2 regions of the Streptomyces sp. NPDC003034 genome follow, and region 2 is predicted to be linked to the other one. Evidence: riboswitches for the same ligand, from Rfam matches in the RefSeq annotation. Region 2 holds a riboswitch; the other holds the start of a gene.
The links. Region 2 has a riboswitch for S-adenosylmethionine ahead of ACWDX7_RS06490 (aminotransferase class V-fold PLP-dependent enzyme). Riboswitches for the same ligand answer to the same signal wherever they lie in the genome.
Positions count from the first base shown of each region.

Region 1: it holds a riboswitch for S-adenosylmethionine, as region 2 does, so the genes downstream of both, thrC (threonine synthase) here and ACWDX7_RS06490 (aminotransferase class V-fold PLP-dependent enzyme) in region 2, are expected to answer to the same signal.

Region 1 covers NZ_JBSFTS010000009.1:94,981-100,617, reverse strand. The annotation lists gene ACWDX7_RS12625 (alpha,alpha-trehalose-phosphate synthase (UDP-forming)) at 1-180, opposite strand, end outside; gene ACWDX7_RS12620 (glucosyl-3-phosphoglycerate synthase) at 248-1,225, opposite strand; SAM riboswitch class I at 1,400-1,558, shown strand; gene thrC (threonine synthase) at 1,576-2,880, shown strand; gene ACWDX7_RS12610 (MoaD/ThiS family protein) at 2,915-3,190, shown strand; gene ACWDX7_RS12605 (cold-shock protein) at 3,607-3,813, shown strand; gene groL (chaperonin GroEL) at 4,202-5,637, shown strand, end outside.
Region 2 covers NZ_JBSFTS010000004.1:12,090-17,726, reverse strand. The annotation lists gene qcrA (cytochrome bc1 complex Rieske iron-sulfur subunit) at 1-712, shown strand, start outside; gene qcrB (cytochrome bc1 complex cytochrome b subunit) at 709-2,337, shown strand; gene trpD (anthranilate phosphoribosyltransferase) at 2,530-3,594, shown strand; SAM riboswitch class IV at 3,686-3,802, shown strand; gene ACWDX7_RS06490 (aminotransferase class V-fold PLP-dependent enzyme) at 4,022-5,440, shown strand; gene ACWDX7_RS06485 (ferredoxin) at 5,454-5,637, shown strand, end outside.

The sequences.
Region 1 (5,637 bases), on a different contig from region 2:
CTCGCGGTCCGCCTCCGAGAGCGCCGCGCAGATCCACACCGCGTCCGGCTGCTCGGCGAGGGCCGTGGAGAGACCGGAGACGAGACCGCCCCCGCCGCGCCGGGCACTGAGCGTGTCGTCGGCGGCGAGAGCGTAGGAGAGCGGGCCGCGGTTCGCTGCAACGAGTACCTGAGAAGCCATGCGGCCAACCTAGCCCGGGTCGCTCCTGCTCAAACGTGCCCGAGGTCCCGTCCCGGGCCCCCCGGGTTCACGCCGCCCGGTGCCGCGCGTACTCCGGGACGCCGAGCATCGGCGGGCGCTCCTCGGTGTCCACCGGGTACGTGCGCGGCACGAAGCCGTCCGGTCCCCGCTCGAACTGCGTCAGCTCCGGCCGGACGAGATGCCCGCGCGACAGCCTCAGCTGCGCCGTCCGGTAGATCGCCGCGGCCATCCGGCCCAGCGCCTGCCCGTCCTGGTGGCGGTGGAGCCGTACGCCGACGTCCACCTGGGCCAGCGCGTCCAGCCCGGCCGTGTGCAGCGCGTCCACCAGCAGGCCCAGCTCGACGCCGTACCCGACGGGGAACGGCAGCCGCTCCAGCAGGGAGCGGCGTACGGCGTACTCGCCGCCCAGCGGCTGCACGAAGCCCGCCAGCCGCGGCCAGTGCAGGTTCAGCAGCGGGCGGGCCACCAGCTCGGTGACCCGGCCGCCCTGGCCGGGGGTCTTGCCGGAGGCGAACCCGTCGAATTCCGTGCCGAGGGGGCGGTCGTACATGGCCTTGACGAACTGCACGTCCGGCTCGGTCAGCAGCGGGCCCACGGTTCCGGACACGAAGGCGGCCGAGAAGTCCCGCAGGTCGGCGTCCACGAAGCAGACGATGTCGCCGGTGGTGGCCAGCAGCGAACGCCACAGCACCTCGCCCTTGCCGGGCAGGGCCGGGACGCGCGGCAGGATGTCGTCGCGGTGCACCACGCGGGCGCCGGCCCGGGCCGCCAGCTCCGCGGTCCGGTCGGCCGAGCCCGAGTCGATCACGACCAGCTCGTCGACCAGGGGGACCGGCAGTCCCTCGATCAGCTCACGCCGGATCACCTCGACTATGGCGCCGACCGTCGCCTCCTCGTCCAGCGCCGGCAGCACCACGCTGACGGTGGTGCCGGCCGCCCGTTTGCGGTCGAGCAGCTGGGTGAGCGGTCGGTCGGCCGCGGACCAGGAGCGGTCGGCCAGCCAACGCTCCACCTCTTCCAGCACTTTCAGCACTCCCTGGTTTGGGTCGATATGGGATCCATCTCGCGGTTCGGACGGCTGTCTCACCCGCCCGGGCCTTCGGTTACAGTCTTGAGCAACGCGAAGGACCACCGCATGTCGGGGTCCTCGCGGACAAACGCCCGGGTGCGCCATAGAGCGCGTATCCCGGTGCCATACCGCTCATCCAGAGGGGCAGAGGGACACGGCCCGTTGAAGCCCCGGCAACCCTCCAGTCGGTTCTCGCGATCAGGCACATCGGTGCCAGCAGTGAGGTCCCCGGCTAGGGAAGGTGCCAATTCCGTCTCATGGCGAAGTGCGCCATGGGGAAGATGAGGAGAAAGGGCCTCGCCATCATGGCTGCACAGACTGCTACCACCTCTGCCGACCACGGTTCCGCCGACCTCGGTTCTGTTGACCTCGGACCCGCCACCGGCCTTTCCTGCCGGGAGTGCGCCACCCGCTTCCCGCTCGGCCCCATTTTCGCCTGCGCCGAGTGTTTCGGTCCGCTGGAAGTGGCCTACGAGCTGCCGACCGGTGACCCGGAAGCGCTGCGCGCCGCGATCGAGGCCGGCCCCGACAACATCTGGCGCTACGCGCCGCTGCTGCCCGTCCCGGCGGACGTGGCCTCCAAGCCGAGCCTGAACCCCGGCTTCACCAAGCTGGTCGACGCCGCCAACCTGGGCAAGGAGCTCGGCTTCACCGGCAAGCTCTACGTCAAGGACGACTCCGGCAACCCGACGCACTCCTTCAAGGACCGCGTCGTGGCCATCGCGGTCGAGGCCGCCCGCGCCTTCGGCTTCACCACCCTGTCCTGCTCCTCCACCGGCAACCTGGCCGGCGCCGTCGGCGCCGCGGCCGCCCGGGCCGGTTTCCGCTCCTGCGTGTTCATCCCGCACGACCTGGAGCAGGGCAAGGTCGTCATGGCCGGTATCTACGGCGGCGACCTCGTGGGCATCGAGGGCAACTACGACGACGTCAACCGCTTCTGCTCCGAGCTCATCGGGGACCCGCTCGGCGAGGGCTGGGGCTTCGTCAACGTCAACCTGCGGCCGTACTACGGCGAGGGCTCCAAGACCCTCGCGTACGAGATCTGCGAGCAGCTCGGCTGGCGGCTGCCCGACCAGATCGTGATCCCGATCGCGTCCGGCTCACAGCTGACGAAAATCGACAAGGGTCTGCAGGAGCTCGTCAGGCTCGGCCTCGTGGAGGACAAGCCGTACAAGATCTTCGGTGCCCAGGCGGAGGGCTGCTCCCCGGTGTCGACCGCCTTCAAGGCCGGTCACGACGTGGTCCGCCCGCAGAAGCCGAACACCATCGCCAAGTCGCTGGCCATCGGCAACCCGGCGGACGGCCCGTACGTCCTGGACATCGCCCGCCGCACCGGCGGCTACGTCGAGGACGTCAACGACGAGCAGGTGGTCGAGGCCATCAAGATCCTCGCTCAGACCGAGGGCATCTTCGCCGAGACGGCGGGCGGCGTGACCGTCGGCGTGACGAAGAAGCTGGTCGAGAACGGGCAGCTCGACCCGTCGTTGACCACCGTGATCCTGAACACGGGTGACGGCCTGAAGACCCTGGAGGCGGTGGCCGCGGACAGCGGGCAGACCGCCACCATCCGCCCGAGCCTGGACGCGTTCCGCGCCGCCGGGCTGGGCTGACCCTCCTCCCGCACACCGGAAAGGCAGTAGCGCCATGAGCGTCAATGTCCGCATCCCCACCATCCTGCGCACCTACACCGGCGGCCAGGCCGAGGTCCCGGCCGAGGGCGCGACCCTCGCCGAGGTCATCGAGTCCCTGGAGCGGAGCCACCCGGGCATCGCCGCGCGCGTCCTGGACGACCAGGGCAAGCTGCGCCGCTTCGTCAACGTGTACGTCAACGACGACGACGTGCGCTTCGAGGGTGGACTGCAGACGGCGACCCCGGACGGCGCGGGCGTCTCGATCATCCCCGCGGTCGCCGGCGGCTGACCGGGCGGACCGCTGCCGCTGCCCCGTCCGGCTGATAAGCAAAACCGTAATTACCCCCTCCGCTATAAACGGAGGGGGTAATTCTGTTTGATTGGGCGCGGTAGAGTTGGGGAAGTCCCCTCCGCTGTTCTTGCCCGCCGCATATGAGCGGGCCGCGCCAGGGTCGACATCGGGTCAATGTGCAAGCGCGGTATGAGGCTTTGGCGAGATATGCCGGGCCCGAGTTGCCCTGGAATGTGCCCAATTTTCACTCTATTTCAATGTTTCCGCGTGTCCAGAATTCTCGTCGGATTGACCTGTTGCAGACAGCACCGGCGCGGATACATTCAGCCTCGGTCGACGCGTTCCGGCGCAAGTTCTGACCCGGGAGCGCGAAGTGCGTTCCCGCGCAAGGGCCAGTAATAGGGGAGTTAGGCATGGCTCAGGGCACCGTCAAGTGGTTCAACGCGGAGAAGGGCTACGGCTTCATCGCGGTCGACGGTGGTGCGGATGTGTTCGTCCACTACAGCGCCATCCAGATGGACGGGTACCGCACCCTTGAAGAGGGTCAGCGGGTCGAGTTCGAGATCTCGCAGGGCCAGAAGGGGCCGCAGGCGGACATGGTCAAGCTCGCACTCGGCTAGTCCGGGGGCTGGTCCGGCGCGATCGACCGCCGACGCCTACACACGTACGCGTATACGTCGTACACACGAGGGGCCCACATCCTGGACACGGGATGCGGGCCCCTCGTACGTCGTCCCCTTCCGGCCCTTGTCCCACCTGCTTCTTCGCCGCGCGTTGCCCCGAGCCGCTTGCACTCGCGGGGGTCGAGTGCTAATCATTGGCGTTAGCACTCTCCAGGTGAGAGTGCTACTCAACGAGGACCGGGTCGGTGAGGCCCGCAGGGTCCGGCGGGAAGGAACCGCCGGGCACGCAGGCCGTCCGTCGCGGGCGCGGGCGCGGTCCGGAGCAATCCACCCCTTCCCCCATGGCCTACGGCATGGGAGGGACCCCCTGGGAGGACCACTTCAGATGGCCAAGATCATTGCGTTCGACGAGGAGGCCCGGCGCGGCCTCGAGCGTGGGATGAACCAGCTCGCCGACGCCGTCAAGGTCACCCTTGGCCCCAAGGGTCGCAACGTCGTCCTTGAGAAGAAGTGGGGCGCCCCCACGATCACCAACGACGGCGTCTCCATCGCCAAGGAGATCGAGCTCGAAGACCCGTACGAGAAGATCGGCGCCGAGCTGGTCAAGGAAGTCGCCAAGAAGACGGACGACGTCGCCGGCGACGGTACGACCACCGCCACCGTGCTGGCCCAGGCGCTCGTCCGCGAGGGCCTGCGCAATGTAGCCGCCGGCGCCAACCCGATGGCCCTCAAGCGTGGTATCGAGAAGGCCGTCGAGGCCGTCTCCGCCGCCCTGCTCGCCCAGGCGAAGGATGTCGAGACCAAGGAGCAGATCGCCTCCACGGCCTCCATCTCCGCCGCCGACACCCAGATCGGCGAGCTCATCGCCGAGGCCATGGACAAGGTCGGCAAGGAAGGCGTCATCACCGTCGAGGAGTCCCAGACCTTCGGTCTGGAGCTGGAACTCACCGAGGGCATGCGCTTCGACAAGGGCTACATCTCGGCGTACTTCGCCACCGACATGGAGCGCATGGAGTCGTCGCTCGACGACCCGTACATCCTGATCGTCAACTCCAAGATCGGCTCGGTCAAGGACCTGCTGCCGCTCCTGGAGAAGGTCATGCAGTCCGGCAAGCCGCTGCTGATCATTGCCGAGGACGTCGAGGGCGAGGCCCTGTCGACCCTGGTCGTCAACAAGATCCGCGGCACCTTCAAGTCCGTCGCCGTCAAGGCACCGGGCTTCGGCGACCGCCGCAAGGCCATGCTCGGCGACATCGCCATCCTCACCGGTGGCACCGTCATCTCCGAGGAGGTCGGCCTCAAGCTGGAGAACGCCGGTCTCGACCTGCTGGGCCGCGCCCGTAAGGTCGTCATCACCAAGGACGAGACCACCATCGTCGACGGTGCCGGTGACAGCGACCAGGTCGCCGGCCGCGTGAACCAGATCCGCGCCGAGATCGAGAACTCCGACTCGGACTACGACCGCGAGAAGCTCCAGGAGCGCCTCGCGAAGCTGGCCGGCGGCGTGGCCGTCATCAAGGCCGGCGCCGCGACCGAGGTGGAGCTCAAGGAGCGCAAGCACCGCATCGAGGACGCCGTTCGCAACGCGAAGGCGGCCGTCGAAGAGGGCATCGTCGCCGGTGGTGGCGTGGCCCTGCTGCAGGCCTCCTCGGTCTTCGAAAAGCTCGACCTCTCGGGTGACGAGGCGACCGGCGCCAACGCCGTGAAGCTCGCCCTGGAGGCTCCGCTCAAGCAGATCGCCGTCAACGGCGGCCTTGAGGGCGGCGTCGTCGTGGAGAAGGTCCGCAACCTGACCGTCGGCTGGGGCCTGAACGCCGCGAC
Region 2 (5,637 bases):
CCACTGGGCCCGCACCCTGATGTCCGATGTCGAGGTCGCCGACGAGCGGCACGAGATCGCCGCTCCGCCGGAGGTCCGGGCCAGGGTCCTGCAGGACTTCGCCGACGGTGCGAACGAGTCCGGCATCGGCCGCCGCCCGCTGATCCGCAACACGATGCTGGGCGCGCTGGCCATGCTGCCGCTCTCCGCCGTCGTGATCCTGCGCGATCTCGGACCGCTGCCCGAGGACAAGCTCCGCAAGACCCTCTGGGCCCGGGGCAAGCTGCTCATCAACCAGAACACGATGGAGCCGCTGCGTCCCGAGGACGTCGTCGTCGGTTCGCTCACCTTCGCCATGCCGGAAGGCCTGGAAGAGGAGCAGCACGACTTCCAGGTCCAGATCGCCAAGGCGGCCCTGATGATCGTCCGGATCCAGCCGGAGGACATCAAGGACAAGCGGGAGCTGGAGTGGTCCCACGACGGCATCGTCGCCTACTCCAAGATCTGCACCCACGTCGGCTGCCCGATCAGCCTGTACGAGCAGCAGACGCACCACGTGCTCTGCCCGTGCCACCAGTCCACCTTCGACCTCTCCGACGGCGCCCGTGTCATCTTCGGCCCCGCTGGTCACGCGCTTCCGCAGCTGCGGATCGGCGTGAATGACGAAGGCTTCCTCGAAGCGCTCGGCGACTTCGAAGAGCCCGTCGGTCCCTCATTCTGGGAGCGCGGATGAGCACTGCCAACGACACCAAGCAGCGCAAAGCACCGGCCGGCGAGCGTATGGCCGACTGGGCGGACGGCCGGCTGGGCATCTACAGCCTGGCCCGGGCGAACATGCGCAAGATCTTCCCGGACCACTGGTCCTTCATGCTGGGTGAGATCTGCCTCTACACCTTCATCATCATCATCCTCACGGGTGTGTACCTCACGCTCTTCTTCCACCCGAGCATGAACGAGGTCCACTACCACGGCTCGTACGTGCCGATGCAGGGCGTCCTGATGTCCGAGGCCTTCGCCTCGACCCTGGACATCAGCTTCGACGTCCGCGGTGGCCTGCTGATCCGTCAGATCCACCACTGGGCGGCGCTGATCTTCGTCGCGGCCATGTTCGTGCACATGATGCGCGTCTTCTTCACCGGCGCCTTCCGCAAGCCGCGCGAGGTCAACTGGCTCTTCGGCTTCCTGCTGCTGGTCCTCGGCATGTTCACCGGTTTCACCGGTTACTCGCTGCCGGACGACCTGCTCTCGGGTACCGGTGTCCGCTTCATGCAGGGCGCGATCCTGTCCGTACCGGTCGTCGGCACGTACCTGTCGATGTTCCTGTTCGGCGGGGAGTTCCCGGGCGGCGACTTCGTCGCGCGGTTCTACTCGGTGCACATCCTGCTGCTGCCCGGCATCATGATGGGCCTGCTGGTGGCCCACCTGATCCTGGTCTTCTACCACAAGCACACCCAGTTCGCGGGCCCCGGCAGGACGAACAAGAACGTCGTCGGCATGCCGCTGCTGCCGGTCTACATGGCCAAGGCCGGAGGCTTCTTCTTCCTGGTCTTCGGTGTCATCGCGGCCATCTCGGCGATCGCCTCGATCAACCCGGTCTGGGCCCTCGGCCCGTACCGCCCGGACCACGTGTCCACCGGCGCGCAGCCCGACTGGTACATGGGTATGCCGGAAGGCCTGATCCGGGCCATGCCCGGCTGGGAGATCAACCTGTGGGGCCACACGCTCGTCCTGGGCGTGTTCATCCCGCTGCTGCTGTTCCCGCTGGTGCTGGGCGCCATCGCGCTCTGGCCCTTCATCGAGGCCTGGGTCACCGGGGACAAGCGCGAGCACCACATCCTGGACCGCCCGCGCAACGCCCCGACCCGCACCGCCTTCGGTGTCGCCTGGATCGCGGAGTACGCGGTGCTCCTGATCGGCGGTGGAAACGACATGTTCGCGCAGTACTTCCACCTCTCGATCAACGCGATCACCTGGTTCGTCCGGATCGGCTTCTTCGTCGTACCGATCCTCGCCTTCATCATCACCAAGCGGATCTGCCTCGGCCTCCAGCGCCGGGACCGGGACAAGGTGCTGCACGGTCGCGAGACCGGCATCATCAAGCGTCTGCCGCACGGTGAGTTCGTCGAGGTCCACGAGCCGCTCCCGCAGGGCCAGCTGCACAAGCTGACCTCGCACGAGCAGTACCGGCCCGTCGAGCTCGGCCCGACGGTCGACGAGAACGGCGTGGTGCGCAAGCCCAAGCTCGGCGAGAAGATGCGCGCCAAGCTCAGCAAGGGCTTCTACGCCGAGGACAACCAGATCCAGAAGCCCACGGTGGAGGAGTACAAGGAGATCCAGAGCGGCCACGGCCACCACTGATCTCCCACCGCGTGCCGGTAGGACCGCATGACCGCATGACCGCATGAGGGACTGATTTCGGTCAGTCCTGGTGTCGCCACGGCGAGAGCCCCGTCCAGTGTCTGGACGGGGCTCTTTGCCGTCTCCGGGGCTGGATAGGCTGAAGCCCTTCCCATTCGACGTGGAATCCTTGACCAGCAGCAGGAGCGGACCATGAACGTGGTGACCCCGGCAGGCGGCGACAGCGTGGCGGCCCGCGGCTGGCCGGGCGTACTGGACGCCCTGCTCAGCGGAGAGGACCTGCGCGCCGACGACACGGCCTGGGCCATGGACCGGATCATGCGCGGGGAAGCCACCGACGCCCAGATCGCCGGCTTCGCCGTCGCCCTGCGGGCGAAGGGGGAGACGGTCGCCGAGATCAACGGCCTGGTACGCGCCATGTACGAGCACGCCAACCTGATCGAGGTACCGGGCCGGACGGTGGACATCGTCGGCACCGGCGGCGACGGCGCCAAAACGGTGAACATCTCCACGATGTCGGCCATCGTGGTCGCCGGTACGGGCGCCAAGGTGGTCAAGCACGGCAACCGGGCCGCGTCCTCCGCGAGCGGGGCCTCGGACGTCCTGGAGAAGCTCGGCGTCAACCTCGACCTCACCCCGGCGCGGGTGGCGGAAGTGGCCGAGCGGGCCGGCATCACCTTCTGCTTCGCGGTGAAGTTCCACCCGGCGCTGCGCCATGTGGCCGCGGCCCGCAAGGAGCTCGGCATCCGCACCACCTTCAACTTCCTCGGCCCGCTGACCAATCCGGCGCGCGTACGGGCGCAGGCCACGGGTGTGGCCGACGCCCGGATGGCCCCGATCGTGGCGGGCGTGCTCGCCGAACGCGGTTCCTCCGCCCTGGTGTTCCGGGGCGACGACGGCCTCGACGAGCTGACGACCACGGCCACGTCGCGGGTGTGGTGGGTGCGCGAGGGCCGGGTGGAGGAGCAGGCCTTCGACCCGCGCGACGTGGGCATCTCCCTGGTGGACGTGGCGGAGCTGCGCGGCGCGGACGCCTCGTACAACGCGGACGTCGCCCGCCGCCTGCTGTCGGGCGAGCGGGGACCGGTCCGCGAGGCGGTCCTGCTGAACGCGGCCGCGGCGCTGGTGGCCCTGGACCCGGGCGCGGGCACGCTGGAGGAGCAGATCGCGGCGGGCATCGCCCGGGCGGCGGAGGCGATCGACTCCGGTTCCGCCCGTGCCGCGCTGGAACGCTGGGTGGCCGCGAGCAACGCGTAGGCCACGCGCAAGCCCTTTTGGGCCAAGGCCCCGGTCCGCCATTCGGACCGGGGTCTTGCCGTGGGCGGATCTTGTGGCAGGATGCTGACCAGGTCACGAGTGACAGCGTTCAGGCCCCGGCTTGCTGTCCGGCAACCCTCCTTCCGTGGCGGGGTGCCCCGGGTGATGACCGGGTCGTAGGCAGTGAGGTCTACGGCAAGCGCGGATCCCTCGATACCAGGGGTCCTGGTCTTTTCGAGGAGCGTTTTCCGTGAGCAAGCGAATGCGATAGGGCGACTCGCCCCTTCTTCCACCCCCGGACCAGGGCCACTTCGTGCACCCCTCCCGTCCGGGGCTCCCCGTACCCGCCGCACGGCCGTCCGGCCGTCGCCCCGCCGCGTACGGGCACACCGAAGCCATTCACCCCTGCCTGCCGGGAGATACCGCCATGTCCGCTGTGCTGTCCGCATCCCTGAACACCGCCGCCACCGCCACCGCCGAGGCCGCCTGTACCGAGCCGCTGCCCGTCCTCGGCCGCGACGTCACCGTCCCCCTCGTCACCGGCGGCGAACTCACCTACGCCGCCCTCGACTACGCGGCGAGCGCCCCCGCCCTGCAGCGCGTCTGGGACGACGTCGCCGCCTACGCCCCGTACTACGGCAGCGTGCACCGCGGCGCCGGCTACCTCTCCCAGCTCTCCACCGACCTCTTCGAGCAGAGCCGGGCCACGGTGGCCGAGTTCCTCGACTGCCGCCCCGGCGACCAGGTCGTCTTCACCCGCTCCACCACCGACTCGCTGAACCTGCTCGCCGCCGTGCTGCCGGCCGGCTGCCAGGTCTTCGTCTTCGAGACCGAGCACCACGCCTCGCTGCTGCCGTGGACGGACGCCCAGGTCACGTACCTCAACGCCCCCCGGACCGCGGACGAGGCCGTCGCCATCCTGGAGCGGGCCCTCGCCGGCCGGGAGCCGTCCCCTGGCTCTTCGAGCTGGGGAGACCCCAAGGGGCCGGCGCTGGTCTGCGTCACGGGCGCGTCCAACGTCACCGGTGAACTGTGGCCGGTGAAGGAACTCGCCGCCGCCGCACACGCCCACGGCGCCCGCATCGTGCTCGACGCCGCCCAGCTGGCCCCGCACCACCCCGTCTCCGTGCGGCACCTGGACGTGGACTGGGTCGCCTTCTCCGGACACAAGCTCTACGCACCCTTCGGCTCGGGCGTCCTGGCCGGCCGGGCGGACTGGCTGCGGGAGGGCGAGCCGTACCTGGCGGGCGGCGGCGCCTCGCGGACGGTGGCCCGCCGCGAGGACGGCGGCGTGGACGTCGAGTGGCACACCACGGCCGCCCGCCACGAGGCCGGCTCCCCGAACGTCATCGGCGTCTACTCGATCGCCTCCGCCTGCCGCGCCCTGACCGAGGCGGGCTTCGAGAACCTGCTCGCGCGGGAGCGGCGGCTCATCGCCACGGTCCGGGCGGGCCTGGCGGAGGTCCCGCAGGTGCGGGTGCTGTCCCTGTTCGGCGACGACGCGCTGCGGGTCGGGGTCATCTCCTTCGTGGTGGACGGCTGGAACAGCTCCCACTTCGCGGCGGCGCTGTCCGCGGAGTACGGGATCGGCGTGCGCGACGGGCTGTTCTGCGCGCACCCGCTGGTGCGCACGCTGCTGGGCAGCGAGCCGCAGGCCCAGGGCGAGTGCGGGGCCCCCGAGGCGGCGCCGGGCGAGCGGTCCCTCAACGCGATCCGGGTCAGCTTCGGCGCCGGCACCCCGGACGAGCACGTGGAGCGGTTCGTCCGCGCGGTGAAGGAGCTCGTCGCGGAGGGCGCGAAGTGGCAGTACCGCACGGAAGAGGGCCGCTGCGTCCCGGCCGTGTGACAGGCTGCGGATCATGAGGTACTGGGACCCGATGCCGACCGTCCGAGCCTGCGTCGTCGGCGAACCGCTGCCGGGTCATGCGCAGTGGGTGCCGGCGTACGCCCCGCCGTGGGGCGAATGGCCGGACGCGTGGACGGAGCGCGACTGGCGCAATGTGCCGGGGCCGTTCTACGGCGCGGGGACCGACACCTGCTGGG